2 regions of the Pantoea alfalfae genome follow, and region 1 is predicted to be linked to the other one. Evidence: predicted binding sites of a transcription regulator. Region 1 holds the regulator's gene; the other holds the start of a gene.

Evidence for each region. The regulator CRP, encoded in region 1, controls carbon source genes, mostly activating them, when cyclic AMP is high. The targets are predictions, from matches to a motif close to ATGTGANNNNNNTCACAT.
Region 2: the regulator CRP is predicted to act here: its motif matches at 1,612-1,629, upstream of K6R05_RS09350 (sugar transporter).

Annotation. Positions count from the first base shown of each region.
Region 1 is NZ_CP082292.1:427,945-434,743, forward strand. Features, by position in the region: gene argD (bifunctional acetylornithine/succinyldiaminopimelate transaminase) at 1-1,044, shown strand, start outside; gene K6R05_RS01985 (YccS/YhfK family putative transporter) at 1,046-3,121, opposite strand; gene crp (cAMP-activated global transcriptional regulator CRP) at 3,179-3,811, opposite strand; gene K6R05_RS01995 (OsmC family protein) at 4,115-4,519, shown strand; gene K6R05_RS02000 (phosphoribulokinase) at 4,887-5,756, opposite strand; gene K6R05_RS02005 (YheU family protein) at 5,818-6,036, opposite strand; gene K6R05_RS02010 (hydrolase) at 6,041-6,799, opposite strand, start outside.
Region 2 is NZ_CP082292.1:2,011,191-2,017,989, forward strand. Features, by position in the region: gene bhsA (multiple stress resistance protein BhsA) at 36-293, shown strand; gene K6R05_RS09350 (sugar transporter) at 372-1,556, opposite strand; gene K6R05_RS09355 (hypothetical protein) at 1,843-2,103, opposite strand; gene ynfM (multidrug efflux MFS transporter YnfM/SxtP(Kp)) at 2,272-3,522, opposite strand; gene K6R05_RS09365 (LysR family transcriptional regulator) at 3,618-4,511, shown strand; gene mlc (sugar metabolism global transcriptional regulator Mlc) at 4,642-5,859, shown strand; gene bioD (dethiobiotin synthase) at 5,973-6,671, shown strand.

The sequences.
Region 1 (6,799 bases):
CATCCTGCGCTGGTGGAAACACTGAAAAGCCAGGGCGAGACGCTGTGGCACACCAGCAATGTCTTTACCAACGAACCGGCACTGCGTCTCGCCAGTAAGCTCATTCAGGCGACCTTTGCCGATCGCGTCTTCTTCGCCAACTCCGGTGCCGAAGCCAATGAAGCTGCGTTTAAGCTGGCGCGCTACTATGCCTGCAAACGTCACAGTCCGTTCAAAAGTAAAATCATCGCGTTTCATAATGCTTTTCATGGCCGGACGCTGTTTACCGTTACGGTCGGCGGCCAGCCAAAATATTCTGACGGATTCGGTCCGAAACCGGCGGATATTGTCCACGTGCCGTTCAATGACCTGGATGCTGTAAAAGCGGTCATTGACGATCACACCTGCGCCATTGTGGTTGAACCGATTCAGGGTGAGGGCGGCGTCATGCCTGCGACGCAGGAATTTATGCAGGGACTGCGTGCGCTTTGCGATCAGCATCAGGCGCTGCTGGTACTGGACGAAGTGCAGAGCGGCATGGGACGCAGCGGCAAGCTGTTCGCCTATGAGCATTATGGCGTCCAGCCCGATATCCTGACTTCAGCCAAAGCGCTGGGCGGCGGTTTCCCGGTCAGCGCCATGCTGACCACCAACGAGATTGCTTCAACCATGGCACCGGGCGTGCATGGCACCACCTATGGCGGCAACCCGCTCGCCTGTGCCATTGCCGAAACCGCGCTGGATATTATCAACACGCCGGAGGTGCTGGCGGGCGTAGAGATGCGTCGCCAGCACTTTGTCACGGCGCTGCAGGCTATTGACGCGAAGTATGACCTGTTCAGTGACATTCGCGGCAAAGGTCTGCTGATTGGCGCGGCACTGAAACCTCAGCATGCCGGCAGGTCGCGCGACATTCTGAATGCCGCCGCCGCTGAAGGTGTGATGGTGCTGGTAGCTGGCACCGATGTGATGCGTTTTGCCCCGTCGCTGATCATCGAACCGGCCGACATTGAAGAGGGGATGAGCCGCTTCGCCACCGCCGTCGGCAAAGTGCTTAACGGCTAGCTTAGTTTTTACGTAAGCGTCTGATCAGCCAGCGGCCATGTTGCGGTCGCTGGTTCCACGCCAGCGATGAAATGGTGTACATCACGCTCAGATGATCGAGAATGCGCCGCACATGCTGCTCCACCACCGTGATCGGTCCCTCACTGATGTTCTCCAGGTCATCCAGCAGATTCACCTGTGAGCTTTCACCATCATATTCCAGCCGCTGCTGACACCGCTGCAGCGCAATTTCGCAGGATTGCAGATAGCGTTGAGCCAGCGAGGCGGTCAGCATAGTGTGCTCGCGCGCCAGAATCGTTATCGCATTGATATGCTCGACAATAAACTGACTGTGGGTGACCCAGAGCCGCATATCACTCAGGTAACGGGAGTTGAACGCGGGTTCCTGCATTGCCTGATTCAGTGAGTTAAACAGCGCATTATGCACCTGATTAACCTTCACGCGCTGATAAGCCAGTTTCTCTGGCGACTGTTCGTCGCCCAGTAACAGCCGCAGCGCATCCTGATAGGTTTCCAGCGCGTCGTGGGCGTTCTGCCGCAGTAAGCCGCTCTGCCACTGCGGCCACAGCCACAGCATCCCACCAAAGGCGATCAGACAGCCCATCAGCGTATCCATCAATCGCGGCAGCAGAAACTGCGCGCCATTCAGTGACAGCAGTTGCAGCGAGTAAACTGCCGTGACCGTAAAGCCAATCATCGACCAGCCATAGAACTGGCGGGTAAAGCGATAGCTGATAAAGGTAATTGCCAGCATGATCAGCAGCACCAGCGACTCTGGCACCGCCATGCGCAGCGTGGCAGCCGCGATCACCAGACCGGCAAAAGTGCCCAGCGCCCGGTGCTGAATGCGGACACGGGTAGCGCTGTAGCCGTTCTGGCTGACGAACATGATGGTCATCAGGATCCAGTAGGGTTTGGGGATGTTGAAGAACAGCGCCAGCGCGCTGCCCAGCATCAGCATCACCGCAAAGCGACCCGCCGTGCGCAGCGACGACGAGCGAAACGAGAGATAACTGCGCAGCGCCGGTAACAGCGGCAGGCGGCGCTGGCGGTCTGCCATCAGATCGCGCTGGTAAAGCGGTTTCTGGGTGCGTAGCACCCGCGCAATGCGGTTGAAGTGATAAAGGCAGAAGTTACCCACCGGATTATCGGGATGCTGATGGGCAATTTTCTCCAGTGCGCCGAGCTGTTTATCCATCGCAAAGCGGTCGGGTAACTGGTGATAAAGAATGTTATCTGCCAGCACCCGCAGCCGGGCCGAGATGGTTTTGGCATTCCAGCGGATCACCGCTTCAGCATGGCTTTGCTCCACCAGCTTCTGGACTTCTTCCGGCCGATGCAGGCTGACCGAGATATGCTCCTGCAGATCGAGGGCCACCTGGAAAGCGCGCGTCAGCCTTTTATGGCTGTGATCGCGGCTTGCCGACAGCATATGCATCTGCTGATAACAGGTGTTAATCAGATCGACCACTTTCTGCTGACGGGCCAGCAGTGGCGGCAGCGCCTTTTCCGGATCGGTCAGCTGCGTCAGCAGGGTGTATTTGGCGTCGCAGTAGTTAGCCAGCTCGCGGTAGATCAGGCTCAGGCTTTCGCGCATTGGCTGCTCTTTCCACAGCCAGAACCAGAACCAGTTAAACAGCCCGTACCACAGCGTGCCGCCGATATAGAGCAGCGGGGGGACATAGATGGGCATGCGGCCAATCAGGCTGAGGGTAAAGATGGCGGCAATCAGGGTGCCGGGCAGCAGACGGCCATGCAGCGGGCTGATCTCACCCGTGACGCCGAGCAGCAAAGGCATAGCGAAGAGGATCAGCGGCAGTGGAATCGCATGCAGGGTGAGCCACTGGATCAGAAAGCTGCCGAGGGCAAACAGGCTACCGCCCACAATCAGACGTTTGAAAAAGCGTTTATGCGGCGTATCGAGACCGGCGATATTGCAGCAGGCGGGCACTAATGAGAACAGCAGACCTTTTTGCAGGTCGCCAGCCAGCCAGCCCAGCGCCACCGGCAGACAGAGCACCAGCGTTTGCCGCAAGGCATAATTGACTTCAGGATGGTAAATGATTCGACGCCACATCGGCCCAACACAAACAATAACGGCGTGATGTTGCCATCACGCCGTGGATGACAGGAATTAGCGGGTGCCGTAAACGACGATGGTTTTGCCGTGTGCGGAGATCAGGTTCTGATCTTCCAGCATCTTCAAAATACGGCCCACGGTTTCACGTGAACAACCCACAATCTGACCAATTTCCTGACGAGTGATTTTAATTTGCATGCCGTCGGGATGCGTCATGGCATCTGGCTGCTTCGCCAGGTTAAGCAGAGTCTGTGCAATGCGGCCGGTAACGTCGAGGAAAGCGAGGTTACCCACTTTTTCAGACGTCACCTGCAGGCGACGCGCCATCTGCGATGAGAGTCGCATCAGGATATCGGGGTTAACCTGGATCAACTGACGGAATTTCTTGTAAGAAATCTCCGCCACTTCGCACGCGCTTTTCGCACGTACCCAGGCGCTGCGTTCCTGACCTTCTTCGAACAGGCCAAGCTCACCAATAAAATCGCCCTGATTCAGGTAGGAAAGAATCATCTCTTTGCCTTCTTCATCTTTAATCAGAACCGCGACGGAACCTTTCACGATGTAGTAAAGCGTTTCTGCTTTTTCACCTTGGTGAATCAGCGTACTTTTGGATGGATACTTGTGAATATGGCAATGGGACAGGAACCATTCGAGTGTAGGGTCTGTTTGCGGTTTGCCGAGAACCATTCGCTATTATCCTCTGTTGTAATCGTGCCCAAAATACAGGGGGCAGTTTTCCCTGTCAGGCGGTGAAAGCTTCAAGCGTTTCCTTTTCAGGAAATTATTCGGGCCGCATCAGGCGCAGTGCGCATCATTCTTCCCGGCTTCGCCATCGGGTGACGAAAAATATTTTCAGCACTGTTTGTAGCACAGCTTTTGCCGACTGTCTTCTGTTGTCTCGCTTCAGCTACAGGCGGATTTCTCTGGATTGCTGTTTACCAGGCGAAAGCGTACTCTGGCGACAAAACAGCGTATTCCGGAGCAAAAATCATGCAGGCAAGAGTGAAATGGGTAGAAGGGCTGACATTCCTTGGAGAATCCTCATCCGGCCATCAGATACTGATGGATGGCAATTCAGGTGATAAAGCGCCCAGCCCAATGGAAATGGTGCTGATGGCGGCAGGTGGATGCAGCGCGATTGACGTGGTATCAATTCTGCAAAAAGGCCGCAACGATGTGGCTGATTGTGAAGTAAAACTGACCTCAGAACGTCGTGAAGAGGCGCCGCGAATCTTTACGCACATCAACCTGCATTTTATCGTGAGTGGCAAAGCGCTCCAGGATAAAGTGGTCTCACGCGCGGTCGATCTTTCGGCTGAAAAATATTGCTCGGTGGCCATCATGCTGGGTAAAGGCGTCAACATTACGCATAGCTATGAAGTGATCGAACTTTAGTAGCCGCAGGGGTTATTGCAGACCTGCTAACTTCACTTCCAGTATCTGATGCAGGTTGCTTTAAGACTGTGCCTGGTCCGGAAATCCGCTTTGAGATTGTGCCTGCGTTGTGAACAGGGTCAGAGCGGTTTGTGTCGGTCCGCTGTCAGATTGTGCCTGCATAGGGAATCCGCGTTGATACTGTGCCTGCGCTGGGAACCGGGTCAGATCGGAAAGTCGCTTAAGCCAATCCCTGGCCGCTCGTCCCGCGCCGTCCCTGGCGCGGGACGCTTTCCTTTTCTGACCCGGTTCCCTGCGTGTTAAGCATTTTCGCTGCTGTCAGATTGATCCTGCATTGGCATTAGTCTGGAAAGGCCCTTTTGACCTCTTACTCTATCCGCTTACCTTCCATCAGCCGCTTCACCAGCGGACCCATGATCAACTCCATCGCCAGACCCATTTTGCCGCCGGGCACCACCAGCGTATTGATGTGCGAGATAAACGAGCCCTGCAGCATTGCCAGCAGGTAGGGGAAGTCGATATCTTCCAGCGCCTGAAAGTGGATCACCACAAAACTCTCATCCAGTGACGGAATGGCGCGGGCTGCGAACGGGTTGGAGGTATCGATGGTTGGAACGCGCTGAAAGTTGATATGGGTGCGTGAAAACTGCGGTGTGATGTAGTTGATGTAATCTTCCATTGAGCGCACCACGGAATCCATTACGGCTTCACGTGAATGACCGCGCTCGCCAGTGTCGCGTACCAGCTTCTGAATCCACTCCAGGTTAACAATCGGTACCACGCCCACCAGCAGATCGACCTGTTCCGCCACGTTGTGCTGCGCTGTCACCACACCGCCATGCAATCCTTCATAAAAAAGAATATCGGTGTTCTGCGGTAGCGGCTGCCAGGGTGTAAAAGTGCCGGGCACCTGATTCCACGGCACCGCCTCATCGTAAGTGTGCAGATATTTACGCGACTGCCCCTCCCCGCTGAGACCATACTCTTTAAAGCTCTGCTCCAGCAGGCCAAAGTCATTGGCTTCCGGGCCGAAGTAGCTGACATGACGTCCCAGATCGCGTGCCTTACGAATCGCCATATCCATTTCAGGGCGGGTAAAGCGGTGAAAACTGTCACCTTCCAGCTCCGCCGCATGCAGGTCAAGCTGCTGAAAAATTTTGCGGAACGCCAGGCTGGTGGTGGTGGTTCCTGCGCCGCTGGAACCGGTCACCGCGATAATGGGATGACGTGCAGACATAGAAAAGCTCCCTGTGAGGTCGGACGATGAGCATTGTTATCATGAAAGGGTGCCGGGTGCATCAGCCACGAAATTCTTTACGCGGCATGATATTGACCGATTCATGCAGTTCCGACCACACCAGCACCACTTCACCGGTTTCCAGCTGGCGTCGCACATCAGCCACCTTGTCCAGCAGGCTACGTTCATGCTCGCCATAGTCAGTGCCTTCACGCAGCACAAAGGTTTCAATCAGATTTTCAAGGGTCTCAGGAGAGACCTGTTGCCAGGGAATAATCACGAGATCAGGTATCCAGAAAAGGGGCGATCCACTGCGGGATGCGCTGTTCCAGCCACATTTCGGGCTGGCGTAACGTCCCGCCGACGAAACCGACGTGGCCGCCGTGTGGTGTCAGTTGATAAGTAATAGTGGCAGATAATTGGCTGCTGTGCGGAATCACCTCATCACTCATAAAGGGATCGTCTTTGGCGTGAATGATTAGCAGCGGTTTCTCTGCGCGTTTGAGCCAGGGCATGGCGCTGGCCCGATGATAGTAATCGGCCGCATCGACAAAACCGTGGGCGCGGGCGGTAATCGCATCATCAAAATCGCGCAGTCGCCGCAGCGCTTTTAACTGCGCCAGATTGACCGGCAGCGTATCCGGCCAGGCGTGCAGTTTGCGGCGGGCATTTTTCTTCAGCTGCGCCAGCAAATAGTATTGATAGAAGCGTGAAAAGCCATGTTCCAGTTTTACGCTACATGGCTCCAGCAGCAGTGGGGCGGAGACAATGACGCCTGCCTCCACTTCGGCAGCTGCGCCCTGCTGGCCCAGCAGGCAGCCCAGCATATTGCCGCCTAGCGAAAAACCGACGGCCACGGTCGGCACCTGGCCCCAGCGGGTACGCAGCCAGTGCAGAAAAAAGCGGGCATCTTCCGTTTCGCCGGAATGATAGATGCGATTGAGCCGGTTGGGTTTGCCGCTGCAGCCGCGAAAATGCATCACTACCGCCAGCCAGCCGCGCGCGCGGCAGATCGCCATCAGGCCATGAATATAGGGGCTGTG
Region 2 (6,799 bases), 1.6 Mb from region 1:
TTGGTTTCAACAGATGAAGTGAGAAGGGGTTCGTTATGAAACGTATCAATATGATGGTCGCGGCGGCGGTGCTAAGTGGCCTCTCCTTTGCCAGCGTGGCGGCCCAACAGGTAAGCAGCACCCCGCTGGATCAGCAAAAAATCGGTGTCATCAGCGCAACGGGCAGCACGAATCTGACCTCGCTGGAGCAGCAGCTGTCAGAGAAGGCCAGCGATGTCGGCGCAAAGTCTTTCCGCATCACTTCGACCTCTGGCAGCAACAACCTGCATGGCACAGCCGTTCTTTATAAGTAACAGGCGCTATAAATAATCATAAACAGGCTTCAGATAAACCTACTTATCTGAAGCCTTTTTTATTTAGTACCGCGCTGATTATCCGTTACTGCGTAACTGCGGATAGCGTCGGAAAATATAAACACACCACAGCAACGCCACCAGACCAATCACCCCGCCGACATTCCCCACTTCAGCCATGCCCAGATGGAGACTGACCTGGTTACCCAGCAGCGCGCCCGCGCCAATACCAATATTGTAGATACCGGACATCAGCGACATTGCAACATCCGTGGCATCTGGTGCCAGCGAGAGTACCCGCACCTGCATACCCAGCCCGATCATCATCATCGCCACTCCCCAGACAACGCACAGCGTGGAGATAGCTGCAGGGCGGACGGCGGCAAAGATCAGCAGGCCCATGCAAAGGGTGATCAGCGCAATGGCAGCAATCAGCAGGGCGGAAGGAAATTTGTTACCCAGCGTACTGAAGAGCAGGCTGCCGATAATGCCCGCTGAACCAAACAGCAGCAGCAGCAGGGTTGTGAAATTGCCGCTGGCGTGCGCGACGGTCTGCATAAATGGCTCGATATAGCTGTAGGCGGTGTAATGCGCGGTCACCACCAGCGTCACCAGCAGATACATGCTGACCAGCGCCGGACGACGAAACAGCATCGGGACGCTGCTCAGCGAACCGGTATGCTCACTCGGCAAGCGTGGCAGAATACGTACCAGCATGATCATCAGCACCAGAGCCGAAAGCCCAATTGCGCCGAAAGTGGTGCGCCAGCCAAGATACTGTCCCACTACGCGGCCAATCGGCACGCCCAGCACCATCGCCAGCGCGGTACCGGTCGCCAGCATACTCAGCGCCTGGGTTTTTTTACCCGCCGGGGCAACACGAATCGCCAGCGAGGCGGTGATCGACCAGAACACCGCATGAGACAGGGCGATGCCGACGCGCGATACCATCAGCGACCGGAAATCCCAGGCGACGGTCGAAAGTATGTGGCTGACGATAAAAATCAGGAACAACACGCCCAGCAGCAGCCGTCGCTCAATGTTGCGGGTCAGCAGCATCAGCGGCAGTGAAAGCAGTGCGACTACCCAGGCGTAGATGGTCAGCATGATCCCGACATCAGCCGTCTGCATTGAAAAGTCAGCAGCGATATCGGACAACAGGCCAACCGGCACGAACTCGGTGGTATTGAAGACAAATGCGGCGATGGCCAGCAATACCACGCGTAGCCAGGCAGTTTTACGTGAAACAGTTGTTGGTTGCATGAGGAGTCAAGTCAGTCAGTACAGCGAAATCGGATGTGGCAGAAACATCCAGTGAAAGTGACCTGCGTCACAAATTACTGACCATTGTAGTGAATAAAGCGGGAAGCGAAACCTTATAAATGCCTTTTATTGCTGATTTTTAATTATCTCCCTGTCACAGGGCGATAGCCTGAGGTTATCAGGAGCGAAGAGGTGCAATCATCATTCAGAGCAGCGGGTTACCCTCAGGCAGGATGTCATGGAACAGCACAGCGGGAAGCGTTTCACCTCTGGGCTGTCCGTTTGATTAACGCGATGGCGGAGTATGTTTCAGGGCCACACTAAGCTGACTGGCCTGCGGGTCGCTGTGATTAAGCGGACAGCAGTTTTCGCAGCCGATGGCTCCCGCATAATATTTTTTTGCCTGCAGAATGGCGGCATTCACATGATAAAAACTGCCCAGAAACAGTCGGTTATCCATGTCAGGAAGATGGGGGCAGCCCGCGGCATGAACAACATGATTATCGTTATATCCCGATTGTTTATTAACGTAGTAGTAGAGAGCCACAGGCGGTCCTTGTTGCCGTGTTAAAAGGCAAAGCAGATGAATTATTACAATAAAAAGGATTATAGCGGGAAAAGCACGTTTTGTTTGTTATGGATCTGAAGGGAATGTTCAGCATGATAAGCTGCCAGGCCCGCTGGAGAGGTCGGAGCCTGGCTCGGGAGAAAACGGTCAGAGTCTTTTACTATGCAGACGCGAGGCAACCAGCAGCGCCAGGATCAGCAGAACGCTGATAAACAGCGTGATTCCGCTCCAGCCAAAATTATGCCAGAACAGACCGCCCAGCGTGCCCGCCACGCTGGAACCCACGTAGTAACTGAACAGATAGAGCGAGGAAGCCTGCCCACGCGCCCGGCGTGCACGGGGACCAATCCAGCCGCTGGCGACCGCATGAGCGGCAAAAAAACCGGCGGTGAACAGCATCATTCCAGGCAGAATCAGCCAGAGCGAGTTAAAGGCAGTGACCAGCAAACCCAGCAGCATGATGGCTGTTGCGCCCAGCATCACCGGCCCGCGTCCCAGACGACTGGTCAGCGCACCCGCTTTAGGTGAACTCCATGAGCCGGTGAGATAGACCACTGATAACAGACCCACCACGGCCTGGCTGAGATGCCAGGGCGCATCCAGTAAACGGTAGCCAATATAGTTAAACAGGGTGACGAAGGCACCCATCAGCAGAAAGCCTTCGGCAAACAGCCAGGGCAGGCCCGGATCGCGCCAGTGCAGCCGGAAGTTAATCAGCAGATTACGTGGACGCAGCGTGATGGGGCGGAAATGACGCGATGCAGGCAGGATCTTCCAGAACATCAGCGCTGAGGCCAGCGAAAAACAGCCAATCACCGCCACGGCGATGCGCCAGGAGAAGAGGTCGGTCAGGACACCGCTTAACAGACGCCCGCTCATCCCGCCAATTGAGTTACCGCTGATATACAACCCCATTGAAAAGGCGACGACCCGCGCATCCATCTCCTCGCTAAGATAGGTCATACCGACCGCCGCAACACCGCTGAGCGACAGTCCCATCAGCGCCCGCATAATCAGAATGCCGTGCCAGCTGGTCATGGTGGCGGAGATCAGCGTGCAGATGGCCGCCAGCATCAGAGCGGTCACCATTACCGATTTGCGCCCGATAGCATCAGAGAGCGGCCCGGTCACCAGCAGACCTAGCGCCATCAGGCCGGTAGAGATAGAGAGCGACAGGCTGCTGGTCGCCGGAGAAACACCAAACTGCTGTGACAGCACCGGCAGAATCGGCTGCACGCAGTAGAGCAGGGCAAACGTCGCCAGCCCCGCAGAGAAAAGCGCCAGCGTGACGCGCATAAAAGCGGGTGTTCCCCGCCGGATATGACCTGCTGCGGCAACGGACTCCTGCGGTTCAGCCACCGCTTTCTCATCCACTGTGGCCTGTATTGAGCGACTCACACATCTTCCTCTCAGTCTGAAAACCTGTCGTCAGCTTAGGAAAGTGGCATTATGTTGTCTAATATATTAATAATCTCAAATAAGACGTTTAAAATATGAATATCGAACTGCGTCATCTGCGCTACTTCATTGCGGTGGCGGAAGAGCTCCATTTCGGGCGGGCAGCCCAGCGTCTGAATATTTCCCAACCGCCGCTCAGCCAGCAGATTATTCAGCTGGAGGCGGAGACCGGCGCAAGGCTGTTTACCCGTAACAACCGCAGCGTGCAGCTGACCGCCGCCGGCCATCAGTTGCTGAGCGATGCCCGGGCGATACTGTTGCAGGTTGAGCAGGCGGCCGATCGCGCTTCCCGGTTACATCGTGGCGAAGAGGGAGAGCTGCGGATCGGCTTTACCTCATCGGCTCCGTTTACCGCCGTAGTTTCTGATGCGCTGTTCCAGTTTCGTCAGCGCTGGCCGCAGGTGCATATTCAGATGCAGGAGATCAACACTCGCCAGCAGCTGGCACCGTTACATGACGGACGGCTCGATCTCGGCGTGATGCGCAACACGCCGCTGCCCGCCGACCTGCGTCATCAGCTGCTACTGAGCGAGCCGCTCTATGCCGTGGTGCACAAGGCGCATCTGCTGGCTGAGGCTGAAAAGATCTCTGTGACGGCGCTGGCGGCTGAACCCTTTGTCTTTTTCGATCCTCAGGGCGGAACCGCGCTCTATAGCGATATTCTGGCATTGCTGCACCGCTACCACATCAAGCCTTACATCACCCAGGAAGTGGGTGAGGCGATGACCATCCTGGGGCTGGTGGCAACCGGTTTAGGCGTTTCCATTCTGCCCGCCTCCTTTCGCCGGGCACGGCTGGCCGATTTGGTCTGGCTGCCCTTAACGGAAGAGGATGCGATTTCAGAACTCTGGCTGGTCTGGTCAGCCGGACGCGAAATAAATGCGCAGATGGAGAATATGATGGCGTTGCTGCGTGAAAACCACGCCTGAAGCGAGCGTGACACAGCATCAATCTGTGCGATAAATCACATTTCTAATCAAATATTTGACGCTGTCGCCTGATCTGCCTCACCATGGCGCATGTTTATTTAGAAGCGCGAAAATAACCGGGAGCAGGGTTGTGAATCCGGACAGTCAACCTGGCCACATTGACCAGATCAAGCAGACTAATGCAGGTGTCGTATATCGATTAATTGACCGTTACGGTCCCATTTCGCGTATCGAACTTTCCCGCCGTGCCCAGCTTGCTCCGGCCAGCATAACCAAAATTGTGCGCGAGATGCTGGATGCGCATCTGGTGCAGGAGACTGAGTTTCAGGATCCCGGCAGCCGTGGCCGTCCGGCCATTGGCCTGATACTGGATACCGACGCCTGGCACTATCTGGCGATTCGTCTGCATCGCGGTGCCATGACCTTTACGTTGCGCGATCTCAGCAGCCGTGAGCTGGCAGAAGAGAGTCTCCCTCTGCCGGATGAAGCTGCTCAGCCCTTACTGACCTCGCTGATTGACCAGGTCGATGCTTTCTTTATTCGTCATCAGAAGAAGCTGGAGCGTCTCACGGCCATCGCCATTACGCTGCCGGGGCTGATCAACGCGGCATCAGGCGTGGTGCATCGGCTGCCGGGTTATCAGGTACGCGATATGCCGCTGGGCGATGCGCTGGCGGCGCGAACCGGCTTACCGGTGTTTGTGCAGCATGACATTTCAGCCTGGACGCTGGCGGAGTCGCTGTTTGGTGCTTCCCGGGGCGCGCAGGATGTGATTCAGATTGTGATTGATGAAACCGTGGGGGCTGGCGTCATCAGTGGCGGTCAGCTACTGCATAAAAGTGGCCGGGCGCTGGTTGAGATTGGCCATACTCAGATCGACCCTTATGGCCAGCAGTGCTATTGCGGGAATCATGGCTGTCTGGAGACGGTAGCCAGCACCGGCAGTTTGCTGGCGCTGGCGGCGCAGCGTCTGCCTGCCCAGCCTGACAGTCTGCTCAATAACCAGCCGCTGACGCTGACTTCACTGTGTGCGGCCGCGCAGTCGGGTGATCGTCTGGCGCGTGACACCATTGCCAGCGTCGGGCATCACGTTGGGCGGATCCTGGCAATGATGGTCAACATTTTTAATCCACAACATATTCTTATCGGTTCTCCTCTCAATGCCGCCGCTGATGTGCTGTTTCCCGCAGTGCGCAACACTATTCTGCAGCAGTCACTGCCTGCCTACAGTGCTGGTATTCAGCTGGCACCTACTGAATTCAGCGAGCCTGGAACGCTGGGCGGAGCCGCGTTGATCAAAGATGCGCTCTACAACGGACACCTGTTAGTGAAACTGTTGCAAGGTTAAGCAGGCCTGAACTTGCGCTAACGCAATCTGTTCTCATCCTCCATTCCTTAAAATGCCGGTTCGCAGCAAGGTTAATCACCGATTAACCGCAACGGTTCGAGAGGAGAAGTTGAGTGAACAGACTATTTGTTACCGGCACCGACACCGCAGTAGGCAAAACGGTAGTGTCCCGCGCGCTGTTACAAAGTTTTATCGAGACCGGACAGAGTGCTGTGGGCTTCAAGCCCGTCGCGCGCTGTGCTGTCAAAACCGCGGATGGCCTGCGTAACAAAGATGCACAGGTTCTGCAAAGCGCGTCGTCAATCGACCTGGCATACCAGGCGATCAATCCGCTGGCTTTCCAGGAAGAGGAGATCTGCACCCATCCGGGGCAGATTATCGATTACGGATTGCTGACCCGGGGATTAACCAGCCTGACGCAGCAGGCCGATCGGGTGGTTGTTGAGGGCACAGGTGGCTGGCGCAGCCTGATGAACGACGGACGTCCGCTCTCCTGCTGGGTCGTTGAGCAGCAATTGCCGGTGGTACTGGTGGTCGGCATCCAGTCGGGCTGTATCAGTCACGCCCTGTTAACCGTAGAAGCGATAGCGCAGGATGGACTACCACTGGTGGGCTGGGTGGCCAATCGCATCAATCCGGGACTGGCGCAGTACAGCAACATTATTGAGATTCTGCGTGAAAAAATTAGTGCGCCGCTACTCGGCGAGCTGCCTTATCTGCCGCGTGCAGAACAGCGTGATCTGACCTCTTACATCGATATTTCTCTGCTGGAGCAGAACAATCTGCACGCTGTGAGTGCAAAGATCGCCTGATTATGAAACAAACTAAGTCATCTGAGTCGGCAATGAGCCTAAAGTTTCAGGCTTGTTGTCGGCTGTCTTTAACTATTTCCATTTAGAATTGAAAGACCTGGATCGGATATCGCGAAACCCTGACGTCA